Regions from separate parts of the Ewingella sp. C233 genome, predicted to be linked through region 2. Evidence: predicted binding sites of a transcription regulator. Region 2 holds the regulator's gene; each other region holds the start of a gene.
The links. Region 2 encodes CRP, which controls carbon source genes, mostly activating them, when cyclic AMP is high. Its sites were predicted from a motif close to ATGTGANNNNNNTCACAT; they were not measured.
Positions count from the first base shown of each region.

Region 1: the regulator CRP is predicted to act here: its motif matches at 832-849, upstream of ACZRKO_RS02680 (YfcZ/YiiS family protein).
Region 3: the regulator CRP is predicted to act here: its motif matches at 4,399-4,416, upstream of msrB (peptide-methionine (R)-S-oxide reductase MsrB).
Region 4: the regulator CRP is predicted to act here: its motif matches at 1,481-1,498, upstream of ACZRKO_RS07840 (YchE family NAAT transporter).

Region 1 is NZ_JBUZRI010000001.1:566,129-571,581, forward strand. Features, by position in the region: gene fadL (long-chain fatty acid transporter FadL) at 1-561, opposite strand, end outside; gene ACZRKO_RS02680 (YfcZ/YiiS family protein) at 978-1,310, shown strand; gene fadI (acetyl-CoA C-acyltransferase FadI) at 1,472-2,785, shown strand; gene fadJ (fatty acid oxidation complex subunit alpha FadJ) at 2,782-4,932, shown strand; gene sixA (phosphohistidine phosphatase SixA) at 5,352-5,453, shown strand, end outside.
Region 2 is NZ_JBUZRI010000004.1:20,406-25,858, forward strand. Features, by position in the region: gene ACZRKO_RS17720 (amidohydrolase) at 1-244, opposite strand, end outside; gene ACZRKO_RS17725 (MFS transporter) at 269-1,465, opposite strand; gene ACZRKO_RS17730 (LysR substrate-binding domain-containing protein) at 1,658-2,566, shown strand; gene ACZRKO_RS17735 (OsmC family protein) at 2,571-2,978, opposite strand; gene crp (cAMP-activated global transcriptional regulator CRP) at 3,339-3,971, shown strand; gene ACZRKO_RS17745 (YccS/YhfK family putative transporter) at 4,066-5,453, shown strand, end outside.
Region 3 is NZ_JBUZRI010000001.1:1,540,872-1,546,324, forward strand. Features, by position in the region: gene sppA (signal peptide peptidase SppA) at 1-1,635, shown strand, start outside; gene ansA (asparaginase) at 1,775-2,785, shown strand; gene pncA (bifunctional nicotinamidase/pyrazinamidase) at 2,796-3,422, shown strand; gene ACZRKO_RS06955 (YeaC family protein) at 3,499-3,771, opposite strand; gene msrB (peptide-methionine (R)-S-oxide reductase MsrB) at 3,862-4,275, opposite strand; gene gapA (glyceraldehyde-3-phosphate dehydrogenase) at 4,623-5,453, shown strand, end outside.
Region 4 is NZ_JBUZRI010000001.1:1,734,069-1,739,521, reverse strand. Features, by position in the region: gene adhE (bifunctional acetaldehyde-CoA/alcohol dehydrogenase) at 1-1,215, opposite strand, end outside; gene ACZRKO_RS07840 (YchE family NAAT transporter) at 1,749-2,393, shown strand; gene oppA (oligopeptide ABC transporter substrate-binding protein OppA) at 3,553-5,193, shown strand; gene oppB (oligopeptide ABC transporter permease OppB) at 5,374-5,453, shown strand, end outside.

The DNA of each region.
Region 1 (5,453 bases), on a different contig from region 2:
TTCACCCGCATTACGGGTGATTTTTGCGTTGGCATAAACGGCATCAAAGCCGACACCCACACTGAAATGCTGGTTAACGCGATAGGCTGCACTCAGGTTGGTATTAACCGTGGTCAGATCGGTTTCGCCACCCAGAGGACCGGCTGCATAGTCATCATTAAACTCTGTTGCCAGACCATAGTTGGAGGTGGCAGAGGCGCCAATCGCCCACTGGTCGTTCAACGGCATAATAAAGTGAATGTTCGGGATCCACTGGTTCGGTGCGATATTGTCCGCATCCGTACTGTTCCCCGTGAGAGGTGAACGGCCAGTAATATTAACGTCCGGGTCAACGTAAACAGCTCCGGCTGAGAAAGACGGGCGGGAGAACATGGTCATAGTAGCTGGGTTACGGCTGCCGGATGCTGCGGAATCAGCAATGGCGCCTTCACCTGAAAACGAACGACCAAGACCGGCTGCGGTGTATTCATTTAATTGAAAACCGGCCGCATACACATTTGATGAAACAATTGCCACTGCAGCTGCCAGAGCTGATCTTTTAAACAGGTTTTTCTGGTTCATGACCAAAACCTCAATTTTATGTTTTTATCAAACAATGTTACATCAAGTAACAATGAGCGCAGGATTGTAGGGTTCGTTCTCAGTCTGACAAATCAGACCAGTGAGCGAAGTATAGGTCCGACCTGTACGTATGTTGCAATCATGTTTCTTATATATTTCCAGTTTGATGTTAGAAATTAGATCCGCTTAACAAAAAACAAACAGTTTGAGGTGAACTAAATAACGTTTAAGAGGGATATCAGAGATGAATTTAACGAGCCATTATTATTTCTGTGATATTAGTCACTTAAAAGTCACACAAAAAGTAAGTGCTAGGCGCAAAGCTCAGGCAGGCGTAAAATAAAGGCTGAAAATAACTTCTTTAATGACAAATAAGGCCGACTCGCGAACGCGGTGATTTGTGCCAGGAGAACACAATGTCTGACGTAACTCTCTCTTCGAAATCCACGCAGCCACTGCATTCCATTAACAAATGCGGCGCGGAAGAAACCGCGGCCTGCTGCTGTGTAGATGTCGGCACCATTATGGATAACACCGATTGTACCGCTTCTTACAGCCATGTATTTGCCAACGAAGCACAGGCAAAAGAGATGCTGAACAGCCTGACCGAAAAAGCCCGCAGTGTGGAATCTGAACCTTGCGTGATTGAAAGCCGCATGGAAAAAGTGGACGGTGGCATCGAGCTGAACATCGATTTCACCTTCTCATGCCAGGCTGAAACGATGATTTTCCAGTTAGCATTAAGGTAATTACTCTTTCCGGATAAAAGTGTGGATCCCTATAACCGTGACCTTTACAGGTCGCGGTTTTTTTTTGCTGCTGCTCTCACTTCGTTACGTTAGGCTTTGCCAAATGTAAACATATGGTTAAAACTAAACTATCAGGTCAGACCTCTTAATCCGGAGCCACTATGAACAAGGTTATCCCGCTGGTGACACGCGAAGGCGATCGCATTGCGATCGTAGACGGCTTGCGTACACCTTTCGCCAAACAAGCGACGGCCTATCACGGCATTCCCGCGGTGGATTTAGGCAAGATGGTAGTGAGCGAACTGTTGGCAAAAAGCGGTATCGACCCGAAAATCATCGACCAGTTAGTGTTTGGTCAGGTGGTGCAGATGCCAGAAGCGCCAAACATTGCCCGTGAAATTGTGCTGGGAACCGGCATGAGTGTCTCAACCGATGCGTACAGCGTATCACGCGCCTGCGCCACCAGTTTTCAGGCGGTGGCTAACGTGGCGGAAAGTATTATCAGCGGCACCCTTAGCGTGGGGATTGCGGGCGGTGCGGACTCTTCGTCGGTGCTGCCGATTGGCGTCAGTAAAAGGCTGGCCCGCACGCTGGTGGATGTTAACAAAGCCCGTACGCTCTCTCAGCGTCTTGCGTTGTTCAGCAAGCTGAAATTCCGTGACCTGCTGCCGGTGCCGCCAGCGGTTGCGGAATATTCGACCGGGCTGCGGATGGGAGACACTGCCGAGCAGATGGCGAAATCCCATGGTATTACGCGCCAGCAGCAAGACGAACTTGCACACCGTTCTCATTCGCTGGCGGCGCAGGCCTGGGAAAATGGCTATCTGGATACGCAGGTCATGACCGCGCAGGTTCCGCCTTACCGCGAAGCGCTGCAAAAAGACAATAACATCCGTATGCATTCCGAACTGGGCCAGTATGCCAAACTTCGGCCCGCCTTTGATCGCCGCCACGGTACCGTAACGGCAGCCACCAGTACACCGCTAACTGACGGCGCCGCCGCCGTGCTGATGATGAGTGAATCGCGGGCGCGGGAACTGGGTTTACGCCCTCTGGGATACCTGAAAAGTTTTGCGTTTGCGGCAATCGACGTCTGGGAAGATATGTTGCTCGGCCCGGCATACGCCACTCCGCTGGCGCTCGACAGGGCGGGGCTGACGCTTGGCGATCTGGACTTAATAGACATGCACGAGGCTTTCGCGGCCCAAACGCTGGCTAACGTCAAAATGTTTGCCAGTGAGACTTTTGCTCGGGAAAAGCTCGGCCGGGATCAGGCTATCGGTGAAATTGACTGGGATAAGTTCAACGTGTTGGGCGGTTCGCTGGCCTACGGGCACCCCTTTGCCGCGACAGGCGCACGTATGATAACGCAGACACTGCATGAGCTTCGCCGTCGTGGCGGGCGGTTCGGCTTAACGACCGCCTGCGCGGCAGGAGGATTAGGCGCAGCCATGATCCTGGAGGCAGCAGAATGAGTAACGAGATCATTGGCGTTAAAACCGCCACCGCTTCGGCGTTTACGCTGGCGTTTACCGACCAGCATGTCGGTATCATTACCATCGACGTTCCCGGTGAAAAGGTAAATACCTTAAAGTCTGAATTCGTTGAACAAATCTGTGCCATTTTACAAAAAGCTCAACAGTACCCGCAATTGAAGGGACTGGTGCTTATTTCTGGTAAACCGGACTCTTTTATTGCTGGTGCTGATATCACCATGATTGCCGGATGCAAAACGGCGGCGGAGGCCAGCAGTCTGGCACAAAAAGGTCAGTCAGTGATGTCGCATATATCGGCCATGTCGGTGCCGGTGGTGGCCGCCATTCACGGTGCCTGCCTGGGGGGCGGCCTTGAACTGGCGCTGGCCTGTCATGCCCGCATCTGTTCTCTGGACGACAAAACCCAACTTGGCCTGCCGGAAGTGCAGCTTGGATTGTTGCCGGGCTCTGGGGGGACGCAGCGCTTACCCCGGCTGATCGGGGCGCCGAAAGCGCTTGATATGATGCTCACCGGTCGCAGTATTCGCGCAAAACAGGCGCAAAGAATGGGGCTGGTGGATGACGCGGTTCCACAGGCGATATTACTGCAAACGGCGCTGGAACGCGTGGCGCAGGGCCGTAAAGCCCGCGCTCAGTTGCCGTGGCAGGCGCGGCTGGTGGGGGGACCGCTCGGCAAGGCCATCTTGTTCCATTTCGTGCGTAAGCAGACCCGCGCTAAAACGCACGGAAATTATCCCGCGACAGAAAAAATTATCGACGTGGTGAGAAACGGGCTGGATCACGGCCGCGCCAGTGGTTATCAGGCTGAAGCAAAAGCTTTTGGGGAACTGGTGATGACGCCGCAATCAGCGGCGCTTCGGGGTCTGTTCTTTGCCTCGACCTCCCTGAAAAAAGAGCGGGGTGCCGGGGCTGAACCATTGCCGTTAAAACGCATTGGTATTCTGGGCGGTGGCCTGATGGGCGGGGGAATTGCCAACGTAACCGCCACGCGGGCCGGTTTACCGGTGCGTATAAAGGACATTAATCAGGAAGGGATCCGTCATGCGCTGAAATACAGCTGGGATCTGCTGGAAAAACGCGTACGCCGCGGCCGGCTTAAACGTAACGAGCAGCAACGGCAGATGATGTTGATCTCCGGGACAACAGATTACAACGGGTTTGAGCGGGCAGATCTGGTGATTGAAGCCGTCTTCGAAGATCTGTCGCTGAAACAGCAGATGGTCGCGGAAATTGAGCAATATGCCTCACCGCACACTATTTTCGCTTCAAACACCTCTTCTCTGCCGATACATGCCATTGCGGCCAATGCCAGCAGACCTGAACAGGTCATCGGCCTGCACTTTTTCAGCCCGGTAGACAAAATGCCGTTGGTTGAGGTAATCCCTCATGCTGGCACCAGCGAACAGACTATTTCAACCACTGTGGCGTTGGCGAAGAAACAGGGAAAAACGGCGATAGTGGTAGGCGACAGCGCCGGATTCTACGTTAACCGCATTCTGGCTCCCTATATTAATGAAGCCACACGGTGTTTGCTTGAAGGCGAGCCCATCGGACACATCGACAGTGCACTGGTGAATTTTGGCTTCCCGGTAGGGCCGTTGCAGTTGCTGGACGAAGTGGGAATCGACGTTGGCACCAAGATTATCCCGATCTTAGTCGATGCCCTCGGTCCGCGCTTTGCCGCTCCTCCGGCGCTGGATGCCGTGCTGAAGGATGATCGTAAGGGACGCAAAAACGGCAAAGGATTCTATCTCTACGCGCAAAAAGGCCGTCAGACGAAGAAGAAACAGGCCGATCCGGCCATCTATCATTTACTGAATGTCACACCGAAGCAGCAGCAGGGTGAAGAACAAATCGCCCGTCGCTGCGTGATGATCATGCTCAACGAAGCCGTGCGCTGTCTGGATGAACAGGTAGTACGCAGCGCCCGCGATGGCGATATCGGTGCGGTGTTTGGTATTGGCTTCCCGCCATTCCTTGGCGGCCCGTTCCGTTACATCGACCAGTTGGGCGCGGCGGCGGTAGTACAAACCCTGCAAGGTCTGCAACAGCATTATGGCGAGCATTTCGCGCCCTGTGCCGGATTGCTCAGACGCGCCCAGGAAGGCAGTCGTTTTTACGAATAATCCTCTCTCATGGCATAAAAGCTCGTCATACTGTGACCCGTGTCACGGTGTGAAGGGCTTTTTCGCGGGAATCTGGAACGTAAAATGCTTTCCAGCATAATGCATCGATGTGGGATTCATTTTTTGTCGCGGTAAAAACGGTGGGTTGTAAAACCGGCAAGCGTTTGAAAAAACGTCACTCTGTTTAATAAATAATCAAAGTGATTTACAAGCGGTATGAGTTGATGTAAAAAACAGCGTTTTCTTTACGTGAACTTTCAGGCAAAATGCCCGCCCGCCATTTAAGAGACGGCGCGTCAGGTAGCTGTGGTACATGCGGTTGTCCGGCAGACTTTCCTCGGAAAGCATGGGACAGAGGGTGATACAGCACGCGAGGCGTTTCTGTATAGCGCTATTTTTGTTAACAAAAGCGGTGCAATATGCAAGTTGTAATTATGCGTCACGGTGAGGCAGCTCTTGAAGCCGCCAGCGATTCGGCCAGACCTTTGACTGAGTGTGGATGTGACGAAACAGTACATATG
Region 2 (5,453 bases):
ACGCGTCAATATCTGCCCGCAGCGCATAGGTCGGGCCAGGATGTGCGCCCTGTAAATCTGCCACCACGCTGTTTGGCGTAAGGCGCGTTAATTTAAGAGGGCCGAAGGTTGCCAGCTCACCGGCGATATAATCGGCCGTCGCCTGCTCCTGAAAAGAGAGCTCAGGATGGGCATGAATGTGTCTGCGCCAGCCGATAACTTTCTGTTTAACGTCGCTCAGTAAGGTTTCAAAACACACTGTCATGATCATGTCCTCAGTCATATTCCGTTAAGCCGCATCACGCAGCAGCGCCTGGGAGCGACGGGCCAGCGGCAGGATCACCAGACCCGATACCACCATGGCCATCGCCAGAAAAATAAAGGTCGAAAAATAGCTTTGCGTCACGGTGATCAAATACCCCATCGCGATCGGTGCCACAAAGCCGCCTAACGTGCCGCCGGTGTTAATAATGCCCATCGCTGCGCCCATCACGTCCGTGGGCAGACGTTTCATCGGCAGGGTAAACACCGTCACAAAAGAAGCCATCAGGAAAATATACCCGAGGAATAAGAACAACCCTGCGGTCAGGGCCGACGTTGTGGTGTAGACCATCCAGATACAAAGTGCGCTCAGCATTGAGCTGCAAAACACCACTTTCGGCTCTTTGCCCTGCATATAGCGCCCCACCAGCCAGCCGGTTACAAGTGAAGAGATCCAGATCCCCAGACCGCCGGTCGCAACCACCAGCCCCGAGGTATCCAGCGACATACCACGCTGCTGCACCAGATATTTCGGCAACCACGCCATCAGGCCGTAGGAAGGAATGTTGATACAGAAAATAGAAACAAACAGCAGCAGCACAATCGGATTTCTCAACAATGCACGGTAACTGCTACTGGCCGACGCCGATTTCGGGGTAAGTGCCTGCGGGGGTTTTGGCACAAAAATCACGATACACAGGGCGATAACAAACGCCATAATTCCCAGCACCGAGAACGAGCCGCGCCAGCCAAGGGAATCCAGACTGTAGACCGCAATCAGCGGTCCGGCGGTCATCGCCAGACCGGCCGAAGAGAGCAAAATAGATTGCGCGAACGTGCGCTGCTCAAGGGGGAAGTTCGCCACCACCGCTTTCGCGCAGGACGTGGGATATCCCGAATGGCCGACGCCGGCCAGAAAGCGGAAAGCCACCAGCAGACCGAATCCGAACCCCAGCAAACCAAAGCACAGCGCGAAACCGCCGAGCATAAATAGCGACAGGATCAGCACCTTTTTGAACCCGACCCGATCGTTGAGCCAACCGGCAGGGATCTGAAACAGGGAGTAGGCGAGGAAAAACACACCGGTAATGTAGCCAAGTTGCTCAGGTTTAAGATTAAATTCTTTTTCTATTGGCAACAGCGCAAAGCCAATGACGGTTTTATCGATATAAACCACCGCGTAACCGACGAACAGCAAAAAAATCATCAGGGAACGACTTTTCATAGCGGATATCCCTTTCTGTTATCACCCGTTCAGTTTTATCCACTGCCGGACGAAGGCCAAAGTGCGACGCACATCACTTATTTGTTTAATTACAAAGAGTTATTTATAGCCAAATCACGCTATCAGCTTTACAGCCCTGCCATAAGATGTAATTTTCAGACAGGTGATACTTTTTACTGATAGGGGTGAGAGATGCGGTATTTGCCAAAATTGCAGCAATTGAAGGTTTTCCAGCAGGTTATCCGCAGCGGCAGTATTCGTGGCGCCGCACGCGCCATGAGTCTCTCCCAACCCGCGGTAAGCCGTGCGCTGCGCGAGCTTGAACACACCCTCGACACCCAGTTGGTACTGCGTGGCAATGAAGGACTGACCCTGACAGCGACCGGACGAGCTTTTGCGCAGCGTATGCAGTTTATTCTTGAAGAACTCGAGCGGGCCGCCGATGAAATCCAGCAGATGAATCAGTACACGCAGGGTTCCGTCGCCATTGGCTGCTCTTCGCTTATTGCGATGACGGTTTTCCCGGCCCTGGCCGATGAGTTCAAGGGCGCCTTTCCGCAGGCCAAAATGCTGATTAAAGAGGGGCAACTCTCGACGCTGCTACCCGCGCTGCGCGAAGGCCGGCTGGATTTTGCCGTGGGAACGATTGGTCCAGGGCTGCCGCTGGAGGATTTGGTGCGCGAGCCGTTGTTCAGCGCGTCGTTTGGCATTATTGCACGGCGCGGACATCCGCTGGAGAACGCCACAACGCTGGAGGCGTTGCAGAATGCACGCTGGGTGCTGCCCGAAACGGACATGGGTTATTACCAGCAGCTTCAGCTGTCGATGGGGACGTTTTACCATCAGTCGGCGGAAATGCCAGTGCGCACCGACTCTGTGGTCTGCGGGCTGAATCTGGTATTGCAGTCGGATTACCTGACCATTGTGGCGCGGGCGATGGGAGCGCCGTTCGGATTAGAGGGCAAATTGCATCTGCTGCCGATCGATAGCCTGCCGCAGGCGGAATACTGCGTACTCTATTCGCAAAAATCGCCGCTAACCTTTGCGGCGCGACGATTTCTGGATTTACTGCGGGCCCATTGTCTGGCTTATCGCTGGTAAAGCCTTATTCCGGTTCCACTACTTCAAAACTGTGCGTTATCGATGCGGCTTTCCCCAGCATCAGAGAAACCGAGCAATATTTTTCAGCAGAAAGCGCCACCGCGCGCTCGACGACTTTGTCGGACAAGTTCTTGCCAGTCACAATAAAGTGCAGGTTGATGTGCGTGAACAGACGCGGCGCTTCTTCACGGCGTTCGGACGTCAGCTTCACTTCGCAGTTCTGCACATCGTTGCGGCCTTTTTGCAAAATAGAGACGACGTCGATAGCGCTGCAACCGCCTGCCGACATCAGCAACATTTCCATCGGACTTGGGGCTTTATCGCCCGCATTGCCGTCCATCAAAATCTGGTGACCTGACGCAGATTCACCCAAAAACGTCAGTCCTTCAACCCATTTTACCCGTGCCTGCATGTGCCTTACTCCTGGTATAAATATTCAGCCAAATTTATCTCAGACTACCCTTTTAGGCAAAAACCGGCAACGTAACCCGATCCCCATCATGCTGAAGCGAGACAACAGAAGACACCCGCGCAAACCTGTGCTACAAACGAAGCCGATACACACTTTTCAGTAAATTGCGGTGATGGGTTTGTGGTTTTCACATGAAACCACGGTGCTAACAACAATAATAACGCTGTTTCACTCCGACTCCCGCTTGCAGCATTACTGGACAGTTCTTATGCTAAAAGGGCGCGTACTTTTTAAGACGCCGTACAGGGAACTCTGAGCCCTGTGATTTTGGGCAGCGATAACAACAGAGGATAATAGCTAATGGTTCTCGGCAAGCCACAAACAGACCCTACTCTCGAATGGTTCCTGTCTCACTGTCATATACATAAGTATCCTTCCAAAAGTACGCTGATTCACCAAGGTGAAAAAGCCGAAACGCTTTACTACATCGTGAAAGGGTCGGTTGCCGTCCTGATTAAAGATGAAGAAGGCAAAGAGATGATACTTTCCTACCTGAACCAAGGTGACTTCATCGGCGAGCTGGGACTCTTCGAAGAAGGGCAGGAACGTAGTGCATGGGTTCGTGCTAAATCTGCCTGTGAAGTGGCTGAAATTTCTTATAAAAAATTCCGCCAGTTGATTCAGGTTAATCCGGACATTCTGATGCGCCTTTCCGCTCAGATGGCGACACGCTTGCAAGTGACTTCAGAGAAAGTGGGTAACCTCGCCTTCCTCGACGTGACGGGCCGTATCGCGCAAACCTTGCTGAATCTGGCAAAACAACCGGATGCGATGACCCATCCGGATGGTATGCAGATCAAAATCACCCGTCAGGAAATTGGTCAAATCGTCGGTTGTTCACGCGAGACGGTGGGTCGCATTCTCAAAATGCTGGAAGATCAGAGCCTGATCTCCGCACACGGTAAAACGATTGTCGTTTACGGCACCCGTTAATTCCCTGAAAAACGGCGCGGCAGGCAACTGTCGCGCCGTTTTTATTGGGAAATAGGGATACAACACAGTGATAGCGCGGCTGAAGAAGCAACGCATGACGTTATGGCGTCGTTTTTTTTACCATCCCGAAGTCAACTATGCCCTGCGCCAGACGCTGGTGCTGTCTATTCCTGTGGCGATTGGCTGGATGCTCGGTCAGTTGCAAATGGGACTCTTATTTTCTCTGGTCCCCGCCTGCTGCAATATCTCCGGCCTTGATACCCCGCATAAGCGCTTTTTCAAACGCCTGATCGTGGGGGGCTCTCTCTTTGCTTTCAGCAGCCTGATGCTGCAACTGATGCTGGTGAACTGGCACGTTCCGCTCCCGCTTATCATGCTGTCGTTCGCGCTGGTGCTTGGCGTGACGGGTGAAATCAGCCCGCTGCACGCCCGTTTGCTGCCCGGTGCACTGGTCGCCACCATCTTCACACTCAGCATGGCAGGCGTGGTGCCTGTCTGGCATGCGCCCCTGTTGTATATCGTCGGTACCGCCTGGTACGGGCTGTTTAACTGGGCGTGGTTCCGGCTGTCAGAAGAGCAGCCGATGCGCGAAAGCCTCAGCCAGCTCTATCTGCAACTGGCGGATTATTTCGAAGCTAAATATAGCCTGCTGACCCAGCACACCGATCCCGAAACCGCGCTGCCGCCGCTGCTTAAGCGCCAGCAGCAGGTCATCGATCTGATCGCCCTGCTCTATCAACAACTGCACATGTTGCCCAATAACGGCCACCATCATCAGCACAAACGGCTATTCCAGCGTTTTCAGGTCGCACTGGATTTACAAGAGCACATTACCGTCAGCCTGCATCTGCCAGAAGAAGTCCAAAAACTGGTGGAAGAGAGCCACGCCGAAGCCGTGATCCGCCGTAACGCCCAGGTGATTGCCGCCCGTCTGCGGGTAATTGCCGACGACATTCTTTATCACCGGCGTTCTGAACGCTTCACCATGGCGAATGAGCTGGCCGCGCTGGAAAAAATCGCCTCACGGTACCGTGATAACCCGGTCGGCCAGTTCTGTTATTACCATTTCAGCCGCATTGCCCGCCTGCTGCGCACCCAGCGCCCGCTATACCGACGCGATCTGATGCAGACGCAAAACCGCCTGCCATTCTGGGCGGCGCTGAAAGGTTATCTGTCGTTTAAGTCCGTGGCGCTGCGCAATGCGGCACGTCTTGGCGTGGCACTGGCCATCGGCAGCAGCCTGGGCCTGTTTTTCAATTTGCCAAAACCTTACTGGATTTTGCTCACGGTAATGCTGGTCAGCCAGAACGGTTACAACGCCACGCGCGTACGCATTCAGCACCGTGCGCTCGGCACGCTGATAGGTTTACTGCTTGCTGCCGGATTACTGCAACTCGAATTGCCCGAAAGCATTACGTTGCTGTGTATGTTGCTGATCACCGTGGTGTCTTACACCGTACTGCGCAAAAACTACGGGCTGGC
Region 3 (5,453 bases), on a different contig from region 2:
AAAGTGCGCCAATGGGGCCGCGAGCTGCTGGGCACCTCCAGTAACCGCTTGCAAGAAAACTCCCTGTTTGATCTGGTCGATACCATCCGTCAGGCCAAAGATGACAAAAATATCACCGGCATGGTGTTACAGCTGACCGACTTTACCGGCACCGACCAGACGTCGTTGCAGTACATCGGTAAAGCGCTGCGAGAGTTCCGTGATTCCGGCAAGCCCATTTATGCCATCAATGACAGCTACGATCAGTCACAATATTATCTCGCAAGTTATGCTAATAAAATTTACCTGTCGCCTCAGGGTGCGGTCGATCTGCACGGCTTCGCGACCAATAATCTTTATTACAAGTCGTTGCTCGAAAAGCTGAAAGTCACCACCAATATCTTCCGCGTCGGGACGTACAAATCCGCCGTTGAGCCGTTGATTCGTGATGATATGTCCCCTGCTGCCCGCGATGCTGACAGCCGCTGGATTGGCGGACTGTGGGGTAACTATCTCAATACGGTGTCCGCTAACCGTCAGATCACGCCTGAGCAACTGTTCCCGGGTGCTGCTGGTGTGCTGGCGGGTATGCAGAAAACCGGTGGTGATATGGCGCAGTACGCGCTGGACAGCAAACTGGTGGACGCGCTGGCTTCACGCCCTGAAGCAGAAAGCGAGATGGTGAAAGCCTTTGGCTGGAACAAGAAATCCAAAGACTTTAACTTCACCAGTATTTATGACTATTCGCCGAAACCTAAGCCAGACAACAACGATCCACAGATCGCGGTGATCTTCGCCAATGGCGCGATCAATGACGGTGAAGAACAGCCGGGTGCAGTCGGTGGTGATACCACGGCCCAGCAAATTCGTGATGCCCGTCTGGATCCGAAAATCAAAGCCATTATCTTGCGTGTCAACAGCCCTGGCGGCAGCGTCAGCGCCTCTGAAGTGATCCGTTCTGAACTGGTCGCCGCACGCGCTGCCGGTAAACCTGTTGTCGTTTCAATGGGCGGCATGGCGGCTTCTGGCGGGTATTGGATCTCGACGCCGGCGAACTACATTATCGCCAGCCCGAGCACACTGACCGGTTCTATCGGTATCTTTGGCGTGATCAATACCTACCAGAACACGCTGGATAATTTTGGGGTGCATACCGATGGCGTAGCTACCTCGCCGCTGGCAGATATTGCGTCAACCAAAGCGCTGCCGCCGGAGTTCTCGCAGATGATGCAGATGAACATCGAGAACGGTTATAAAAACTTCATCGGTCTGGTGGCTAAGGCACGTAATAAGACACCAGAACAGATTGATGAAATTGCTCAGGGCCACGTATGGATAGGCAGCGATGCCAAAAACAACGGCCTGGTCGATCAGCTTGGTGATTTCGATGACGCCGTGAAGAAAGCCGCGGAACTGGCGAAAGTGTCAAAATGGCAACTGAACTGGTACGTCAGCGAGCCAAGCCTGACCGATATGGTGTTCTCACAAGTCAGCGCTTCAGCACATGCGATGCTACCTGCGGCGGTTCAGGCTTACCTGCCTGCCCCGGTCAGCAAAATGGCGCTGGAGCTTAAATCCCAGGCTGACCTGTTCAATAACATGAACGATCCGCAAAACCGTTATGCCCTGTGCCTGACCTGCGGTGATGTGAAATAACTGTTAGTCGGTAATCTGTTAAGCCCGGTGATTCATTAGAAATGATTCCCCGGGCTTTTTTATTTTGAGACGCAGGCGCAGATGCCTTTATACTTCAGCTCATCATGCACGTGTCTTTTCAACCCAAAGAATCCTGTTAATGACCAAAAAATCTATCTACGTCGCTTATACCGGCGGCACCATCGGTATGCAGCGCTCTGAGAACGGCTATATTCCTGTTTCAGGGCACTTACAGCGCCAGCTGGCTTTAATGCCGGAATTCCACCGCCCCGAGATGCCTGAGTTCACCATTCAGGAATATGCGCCGCTGATGGACTCTTCCGACATGACGCCGGAAGACTGGCAGCACATCGCCGATGATATTCTGGCGCATTACGACCAGTACGATGGCTTTGTCATTCTGCACGGTACTGACACCATGGCATTCACGTCTTCAGCACTCTCTTTCATGCTGGAGAATCTTGGTAAGCCGGTCATTGTGACAGGGTCACAAATCCCACTTGAAGCACTGCGTTCCGACGGACAAATCAACCTGCTTAACGCCCTGTATATCGCTGCCAATCATCCGGTCAATGAAGTTACCCTGTTTTTTAACAACCGTCTGTATCGCGGTAACCGCTCGACAAAAGCCCATGCCGACGGCTTCGATGCCTTCGCTTCACCAAACCTTGCTCCTCTGCTGGAGGCCGGGATCCATATCCGCCGGTTGTCTACACCGTCGCTGCCGGTCGTGGCCGGGCCGCTGAAAGTGCATGACATCACACCTCAGCCGATTGGCGTCGTGACCATCTATCCCGGCATTTCTGCTGAAGTCGTACAAAACTTTCTCATGCAGCCTGTAAAGGCACTGATTCTGCGCTCTTATGGCGTGGGCAATGCCCCGCAAAAAGGCGATCTGCTGAAGGTGCTCAAAGACGCTTCCGAACGTGGCATCGTGGTAGTCAACCTGACGCAGTGTATTTCTGGCCGCGTGAATATGGGGGGGTATGCTACTGGTAACGCACTGGCGCATGCCGGGGTGATCAGTGGTTTCGATATGACCGTAGAAGCCGCGCTGACCAAGCTGCATTATCTGCTCAGTCAACCGTTGTCTTCGGATGAAATACGCACACTGATGCAGCAAGATCTGCGCGGTGAACTGACCGAATAAGGGAAGCCTGATGAAAAGCGCATTATTGCTGGTCGATCTGCAAAATGATTTCTGTCACGGTGGCTCGCTGGCAGTACAGGATGGTGATGCGGTGATCGCCGTCGCGAATCAGGCTATAGCCCGCTTTCAGGCGCGGGGAATGACTGTAGTGGCTTCTCAGGACTGGCATCCACATAATCATGGCAGTTTTGCGGTGAATGCGTGCGCAGAGCCCTGGACAGCCGGTCACCTCGACGGTCTGCCGCAGGTCTGGTGGCCGGTGCATTGCGTTCAGGAGCAGACCGGCGCGGCGTTTCATCCGCAACTGAACAGTCAGGCTGTCGATTATGTGGTGCGTAAAGGCCAGAACAGCAATATTGACAGCTATAGCGCATTCTTCGATAACGATCACCGTGCTGCAACGACCTTGCATGAGAAGTTGCGTGGCCAGCAGATTGACCGTCTGGTCGTCATGGGGCTGGCCACGGATTACTGTGTGAAATTCACCGTACTTGATGCTCTGGAACTGGGATATCAGGTGGCACTGCTCGAAGAGGGGTGTCGCGGCGTGAATCTGCATCCGCATGACAGCCAAACGGCTATCGGGCAGATGCAGCAGGCAGGCGCAAAAATAATCACCCTGTCTGAACTGGGTTAAACAACTGCCACCACTGATAAGAAATAACAAGAGCGCCACTAATGTGCGCCCTTTTCATTGCTGTTTTTACGTACGGTTACTCAGGTTTGATACGGATTAACGCTTCCTGAGCAAACTGCTGTTTCAGTTCCTGCTTACTTTTCGTGACGATTTGCCCGTCAGTCCCGATGCTCATATGCTGCGCATCCGTATTGTGGCGGGCCTGATACAACATCACCATCTGTAAGCTGTTATCTTTTTGCTCTGGTGTCAGAGCCACACCATCGGGCCATTTACCCAGTTCAACCGCCTGCGCCAGTCGCTGATAAATCTCCGGGGTCATGACACCCACCAACTCATTAATTTCCATCAACAGCTCTCTTCATATCGGCTGATTATTCATCACATGTTGAATAATGGCTGAATCGATTTTGTCGTTTAAATTACAGTTTACTGTAAATCACCCTGCGGTCTTATCACCGTTCTCACCATCGATAAAACTCATCGATGCGGAATTCACACAATAACGGTCACCCGTTGGCTCCGGGCCATCAGGAAAAACGTGACCAAGGTGAGCGTCGCAATTTGAACAGCGAATCTCCACTCTTTCCATATTATGAGTGTTATCAGTCAGATACTTTATTGCGTCGTGTTCGACCGGTTGGTAAAAACTTGGCCAGCCACACCCGGAATCAAACTTGGTGTCGGAGTAAAACAGCGGTGAGTTACACACTAGGCAGTGGTAGATACCATCGCGCGTATTGTGGAGGAGTTTTCCGCTGTACGGACGTTCGGTACCGCGCTCTTGAGTAACATACTTTTGAATTTCAGTCAGTTGTACTGAAGAAATGGGTTCTTTAGAGTCATTGGCCATGGTTATCATTCTCTGCCAGATAGGAAAATCAACTAAAATAACAGTTAATAATAACAAAAAATTAACAACGAGTCTGCCTGTTTTGGCTTAAACTGTATGCCATCGGCGTTAAGTGAAAGTGCCGTGTGACGGCGATCACATATTTATTCTTCATGCACTTTATATTCGGCTATTCATCCCCATGTACTTAATAGCCGATTAAAAAACGGAATGTGCAATATCCGCGCAAAAGTGAGTCTGAGCTTTGACTTACAGCAAGAATTGACACGATTCCGCTTGACGCTCAGCAAGGTTTTTGTAATTTTACAACCAACCTTTTATTCACTAAAAAATAGCTGGTGGAATATATGACTATCAAAGTAGGTATCAACGGTTTTGGCCGTATCGGCCGCATTGTTTTCCGTGCTGCTCAAGAACGTTCTGACATCGAGATCGTAGCAATCAACGATCTGTTAGACGCTGAATACATGGCATACATGCTGAAGTACGACTCAACGCATGGCCGTTTCAACGGCACCGTTGAAGTTAAAGACGGTCATCTGGTTGTTAATGGCAAAACCATCCGTGTTACTGCTGAGCGTGATCCAGCTAACCTGAAATGGAACGAAGTTAACGTTGACGTTGTTGCTGAAGCAACAGGTCTGTTCCTGGACGATGCGACTGCACGTAAACACATTACAGCTGGCGCTAAGAAAGTTGTTCTGACTGGTCCATCTAAAGATGACACCCCTATGTTCGTTATGGGCGTAAACCATAAAGAATATAAAGGTCAGGAAATCGTTTCTAACGCATCTTGCACCACTAACTGCCTGGCACCACTGGCTAAAGTTATCAACGACAACTTCGGTATCGTTGAAGCCCTGATGACCACAGTTCACGCAACGACTGCGACTCAGAAAACTGTTGATGGCCCGTCTCATAAAGACTGGCGCGGCGGCCGCGGCGCGTCTCAGAACATCATCCCTTCTTCTACCGGTGCAGCTAAAGCAGTAGGTAAAGTCATTCCTGCTCTGAACGGTAAACTGACAGGTATGGCGTTCCGTGTTCCTACTCCAAACGTATCTGTAGTTGACCTGACTGCACGTCTGGAAAAAGGCGCGTCTTACAAAGAAATCTGCGCAGTAATTAAAAAAGCAGCTTCTGAAGGCGAACTGAAAGGCGTTCTGGGCTACACCGAA
Region 4 (5,453 bases), on a different contig from region 2:
GATACCACCCTGAGATGCTGGGGTGTTAATCAGAATACGTGCGGTTTTCATTTTGTCGCCAAAATAGTTAACACGTTCTGGTTGGTTATCCTGGTCAGTGTACAAGCAAGATGTATGACCGATACCACCCATTTCTACCAGTTTCTCAGCTTTCTCTACCGCATCTTCAAAGTTCTTAGCACGGTACATCGCGAGGGTAGGGGACAGTTTTTCGTGAGCGAACGGCTCAGATTCATCGACATTCTTCACTTCACCAATCAACACTTTGGTGTGCGATGGAACTTTGATGCCTGCCATTTCAGCAATTTTAGTCGCTGGCTGACCAACGATTGCCGCATTCAGGCCACCATTTTTCAGGATAATATCCTGAACAGCTTTCAGCTCTTTACCCTGCAGCATGTAGCCGCCGTGGGAAGCGAAACGCTCACGAACTGCATCATAGACAGAATCAACAACGATGATTGACTGTTCTGAAGCACAGATCACGCCGTTATCGAAGGTTTTTGACATCAGGATTGAAGCAACAACGCGTTTGATGTCAGCCGTTTCGTCAACAACAACAGGTGTGTTACCTGCACCAACACCGATTGCTGGTTTACCAGAGCTGTATGCTGCTTTCACCATGCCCGGACCACCGGTTGCAAGGATCAGGTTCACGTCTGGGTGATGCATCAGTTGGTTAGACAGTTCTACACTTGGTTCATCGATCCAGCCGATGATGTCTTTCGGAGCACCCGCTGCAATCGCTGCTTGCAGAACGATATCTGCGGCTTTGTTAGTCGCGTTTTTAGCTCGTGGGTGTGGAGAGAAGATAATACCGTTACGGGTTTTCAAGCTGATAAGCGCTTTGAAAATCGCAGTAGAAGTTGGGTTGGTGGTAGGGACGATACCGCAAATGATACCGATAGGCTCAGCGATGGTGATGGTACCGAAAGTGTCATCTTGTGACAGGATGCCACAGGTTTTTTCGTCTTTGTAGGCGTTATAGATGTATTCGGAAGCGAAGTGGTTTTTAATCACTTTATCTTCAACGATACCCATTCCCGATTCTTCTACGGCCAATTTCGCAAGCAGGATACGGGCATCGGCGGCAGCCAGAGCGGCGGCGCTGAAGATTTTATCTACTTGTTCTTGGGTGAAGTTAGCATATTCGCGCTGTGCTTTTCTGACTCGAGCTACGAGTGCGTTCAATTCAGCGACATTTGTTACAGCCATAATGCTCTCCTGATAAAGTTAAACTCTTTTAGTAAATAATCCGCCAGAAACTAGTATAGCTGTGCTAACTCATCCTGTGAAAAACAAATTAAAATCATTGTTCTCAGTATGTTGTCTCTGTCTCTTTATTTGCTCAAACAGCTTTCAATGGAAAAGAACATCCTGTAAGTAGATAAAATGTTAAAACAGCCTGGGAGTATGGTTCTATCCTGTTTGCCCTACTCACTGACTATGCATAAAGCTTACCTACTAATGGCTAGGTCAATTTTGATCTGGATCACATAACACTTCTGCTGATACCTTTCAGCTTTGTGATAATGGGAATTATTCTCAATATTGCTTATGTGCTTCACAATCATAACGGATTAAGAACGATCTAGGTCGATATTTTTTAACATCAGCGATTTAGACTGCTTAATCTTGCATGTCTGGTGCTAAATACTGCGAAACGGCATGGCGTCTAATCCGCAATTCCAGTACATTAGCGGCCAATCTTGACCCATCCTTTACTGGCATATTGTGCGGAGTTCTGCGTGAGCCAATCTTTGTTAGATTTTTCAGGCTACATCAAATTTTTTGTTGGGCTCTTTGCTCTGGTAAACCCGGTCGGAATTTTACCGGTGTTCATCAGCATGACCAGCTATCAGGCAGCGGCAGGCAGAAATAAAACCAACATGACGGCTAACCTCTCGGTAGCCATTATATTGTGGACTGCGCTCTTCTTGGGCGACGCCATTCTGCATGTGTTTGGCATCTCCATTGATTCATTCCGAATTGCCGGCGGCATTCTGGTAGTGACTATCGCCATGTCGATGATCAGCGGCAAGCTCGGCGAGGACAAACAGAATAAGCAGGAAAAGTCAGAAACGGCCATTCGTGAAAATGTAGGTGTGGTACCGCTGGCTCTTCCTTTAATGGCGGGGCCGGGGGCGATCAGTTCGACAATTGTATGGAGTTCGCGTTTTAGCGGCTGGCAAAACTTGCTGGGCCTGACAATCGCGATTGCCTTTTTTGCTTTCTGTTGCTGGCTACTGTTCCGTGCTGCGCCATTGCTGGTCCGTCTGCTGGGGCAGACCGGTATCAACGTAATCACCCGTATCATGGGTTTGTTGCTGATGTCGCTGGGTATCGAGTTCATCGTGACGGGCATTAAGGCTATTTTCCCCGGTCTGCTTTAACTCCTGCAACTCTTCTTCGCAGGTGGATTATCTCAGTATTGGTGGCGTGAGTTATTAACGCCACTAATAACTGGGCGCATTCATATAGTGCAACTAATGACTTATTTATGACCATTTGCACTCAAATGTGGCACAAACTCACTTCCTGAACCTATTTATATCTCAAACAGCTATTTCCCCCTGTTTACCTCCGCGAAAATTCTCTTTATTGGCACTTTTATTGCCCGTTTCGTTGTTAATTTAATCACATCATTCTGTAGGGCTTGTGCAGGATGTATCGAGATGTTATTAGTGTTTACCTCACCACAAATAGGTGTTTATTCTTAAAAGACACTAAATGTTAACTTATTATGTCAGTTGGTTTTTTAGACAAAGATCATGAGGGATTAACCGCTTTTTTGGGTTACATTTCTTTATGAAACATTGAGTTATACACCATTTTCATTCCGTTGCAGAACGTGGAGGAAAACGCTTATTAACAGATAAAGGAGAAATGCTTAACATTTTCGTAAAATTAATTGGCGCAGTTAACAGGGTTCTGATAATTTTCGGGACGTCTCCACAAATGGAAAGTTGTTTCGGGTTAATACCGAAGTGAAATTGGATCTCGCTAAGAGAATAAAAATAAGCACTTTCATTTGTTTTTGGAGCGTACTGTGGTCGAAACTATGCATGTAAAGGAAACCGAACCTCCTTTGTGTTACAGCATCGTTCAGGCAATGTGTTTGGCATCTTTTATGCATAACGTTGCGGCGACCTGCCATCCAGCGAATCAGTTTCCTCTGTCCCCATTTTTGCAGGCTGCTTAATAATGCGGTGCGACAGGTGTCATCTGAATCTGGAAAGTTAAGACAAATAAAGCATTAGCCTGCTGTGTTCTAAAAAGGTATTACGTCCTCAAGTAGAATACTTTTGAACACAGTAAGCGAAAGGAGGGGGTCTTCCTTAAACGATCTCTGAAATTGAAAGACGATTAACAGCCTTAAATTTCATTCATTAGAAAAAGGTAGTAGGGGTTAGCCAGCTTCCTCGCATGGCTAAGACATCGGGTTTTTCTATCGGGTAATTCGTTCCTGCCCATGATCAACCGAAAACCCAGCAGGGGTTTATCTTGCTCCGTAGTGCGCAAGTTCATAATAAAAACTGGAGTTGAATAACAATGACCAACATCACAAAAAAAACTATCCTCGCCGCCTGCATCATGGCCGCAATGGGTGTGGCTACTGCAGGCAGCGCCTTCGCCGCTGACGTTCCGGCTGGTGTGAAACTGGCTGATAAGCAAGAGCTGGTGCGTAACAACGGTTCTGAAGTACAGTCCCTGGACCCACATAAAGTAGAAGGTGTGCCGGAGTCCAACGTGATCCGCGACCTGCTTGAAGGCCTGGTTAATACCAACAACGCCGATGGCCATGTGATCCCTGGCGTCGCCGAAACATGGGAAAACAAAGACTTTAAAGTCTGGACCTTCCACCTGCGTAAAGACGCTAAATGGTCAAATGGCGATCCAGTTACCGCCGAAGATTTCGTTTACAGCTGGCAGCGCCTGGCTGACCCTAAGACCGCATCTCCGTATGAAAGTTACCTGCAGTACGGTCATATCGAAAACATCGATGACATTATTAGCGGCAAAAAAAGTCCTGATACTCTGGGTGTGAAAGCGCTGGATGACCATACTCTCCAGGTAACCCTGACTGAGCCAGTACCTTATTTCGTTAAAATGCTCTCTCACACCGCGATGAAACCGGTGAACAAAAAAGTCGTTGAGAAATTTGGCGACAAATGGACTCAGCCGGAAAACTACGTCAGCAACGGTGCTTATAAGCTGAAAGCCTGGACCGTCAACGAACGTATCGTTTTGGAACGTAACCCTGAGTACTGGGATAACGCCAAGACAGTGATCAATCAGGTGACTTACCTGCCAATCTCTTCAGAAGTGACAGATGTTAACCGTTACCGCAGCGGTGAAATCGACATGACCTATAACAACATGCCGATCGAACTGTTCCAGAAACTGAAAAAAGAGATCCCAACTGAAGTTCATGTTGACCCGTATCTGTGTACTTATTATTACGAAATCAACAACCAGAAAGCCCCGTTCACTGATGCGCGCGTCCGTACCGCACTGAAACTGGGCCTGGACCGCGATATCATCGTGGATAAAGTCAAAGCTCAGGGCGACCTGCCAGCCTACGGTTACACCCCTCCTTACACTGATGGTGCCAAACTGACGCCACCGGCCTGGTTCAAAGAAACTCAGGATCAACGTAACGCCGAAGCGAAGAAATTGCTGGCTGAAGCCGGTTATACTGACGCTAAACCATTAACGTTCAGCCTGCTTTACAACACGTCAGACCTGCATAAGAAACTGGCAATTGCAGCGGCAGCTATCTGGAAGAAAAACCTTGGCGTGAACGTGAAACTGGAAAACCAGGAGTGGAAAACCTTCCTGGACAGTCGTCATCAGGGCAACTTTGACGTAGCACGTGCTGGCTGGTGTTCTGACTACAACGAACCTTCTTCATTCCTCAATACCATGCTCTCTGACAGCAGCAACAACACCGCTCACTATAAGAGCGCTGACTTTGACAAAGCCATTGCTGACACGCTGAATGCGAAGACTGATGACGAGCGCGCAGCGCTTTATCAGAAAGCTGAAACCCAGCTGGATAAAGACTCTGCCATCGTGCCTGTTTATTACTACGTGAATGCCCGTCTGGTGAAACCCTACGTCGGCGGCTACACCGGTAAAGATCCTCAGGACAACGTCTACGTTAAAGATCTGTACATTATCAAACACTAATCAGTGAAAGAGCAGGGCATCCCCGAGCTGTCCTGCTCGTAATTTGATAAAGGTAATGTTCTTGGTACTGACGTTGTCAGTGCTAAAGCAAAGAGCCACCGCTACGGCAATCTCTTTTTGCCGTAGCGATCAAGCCAAAACTATCAAGCTGTAGTGCAGGCTTAGAAACAGGTACGGGCAATGTTAAAGTTTATTTTACGCCGCTGTCTGGAAGCGATTCCGACGCTATTCATCCTGATCACTATCTCGTTTTTTATGAT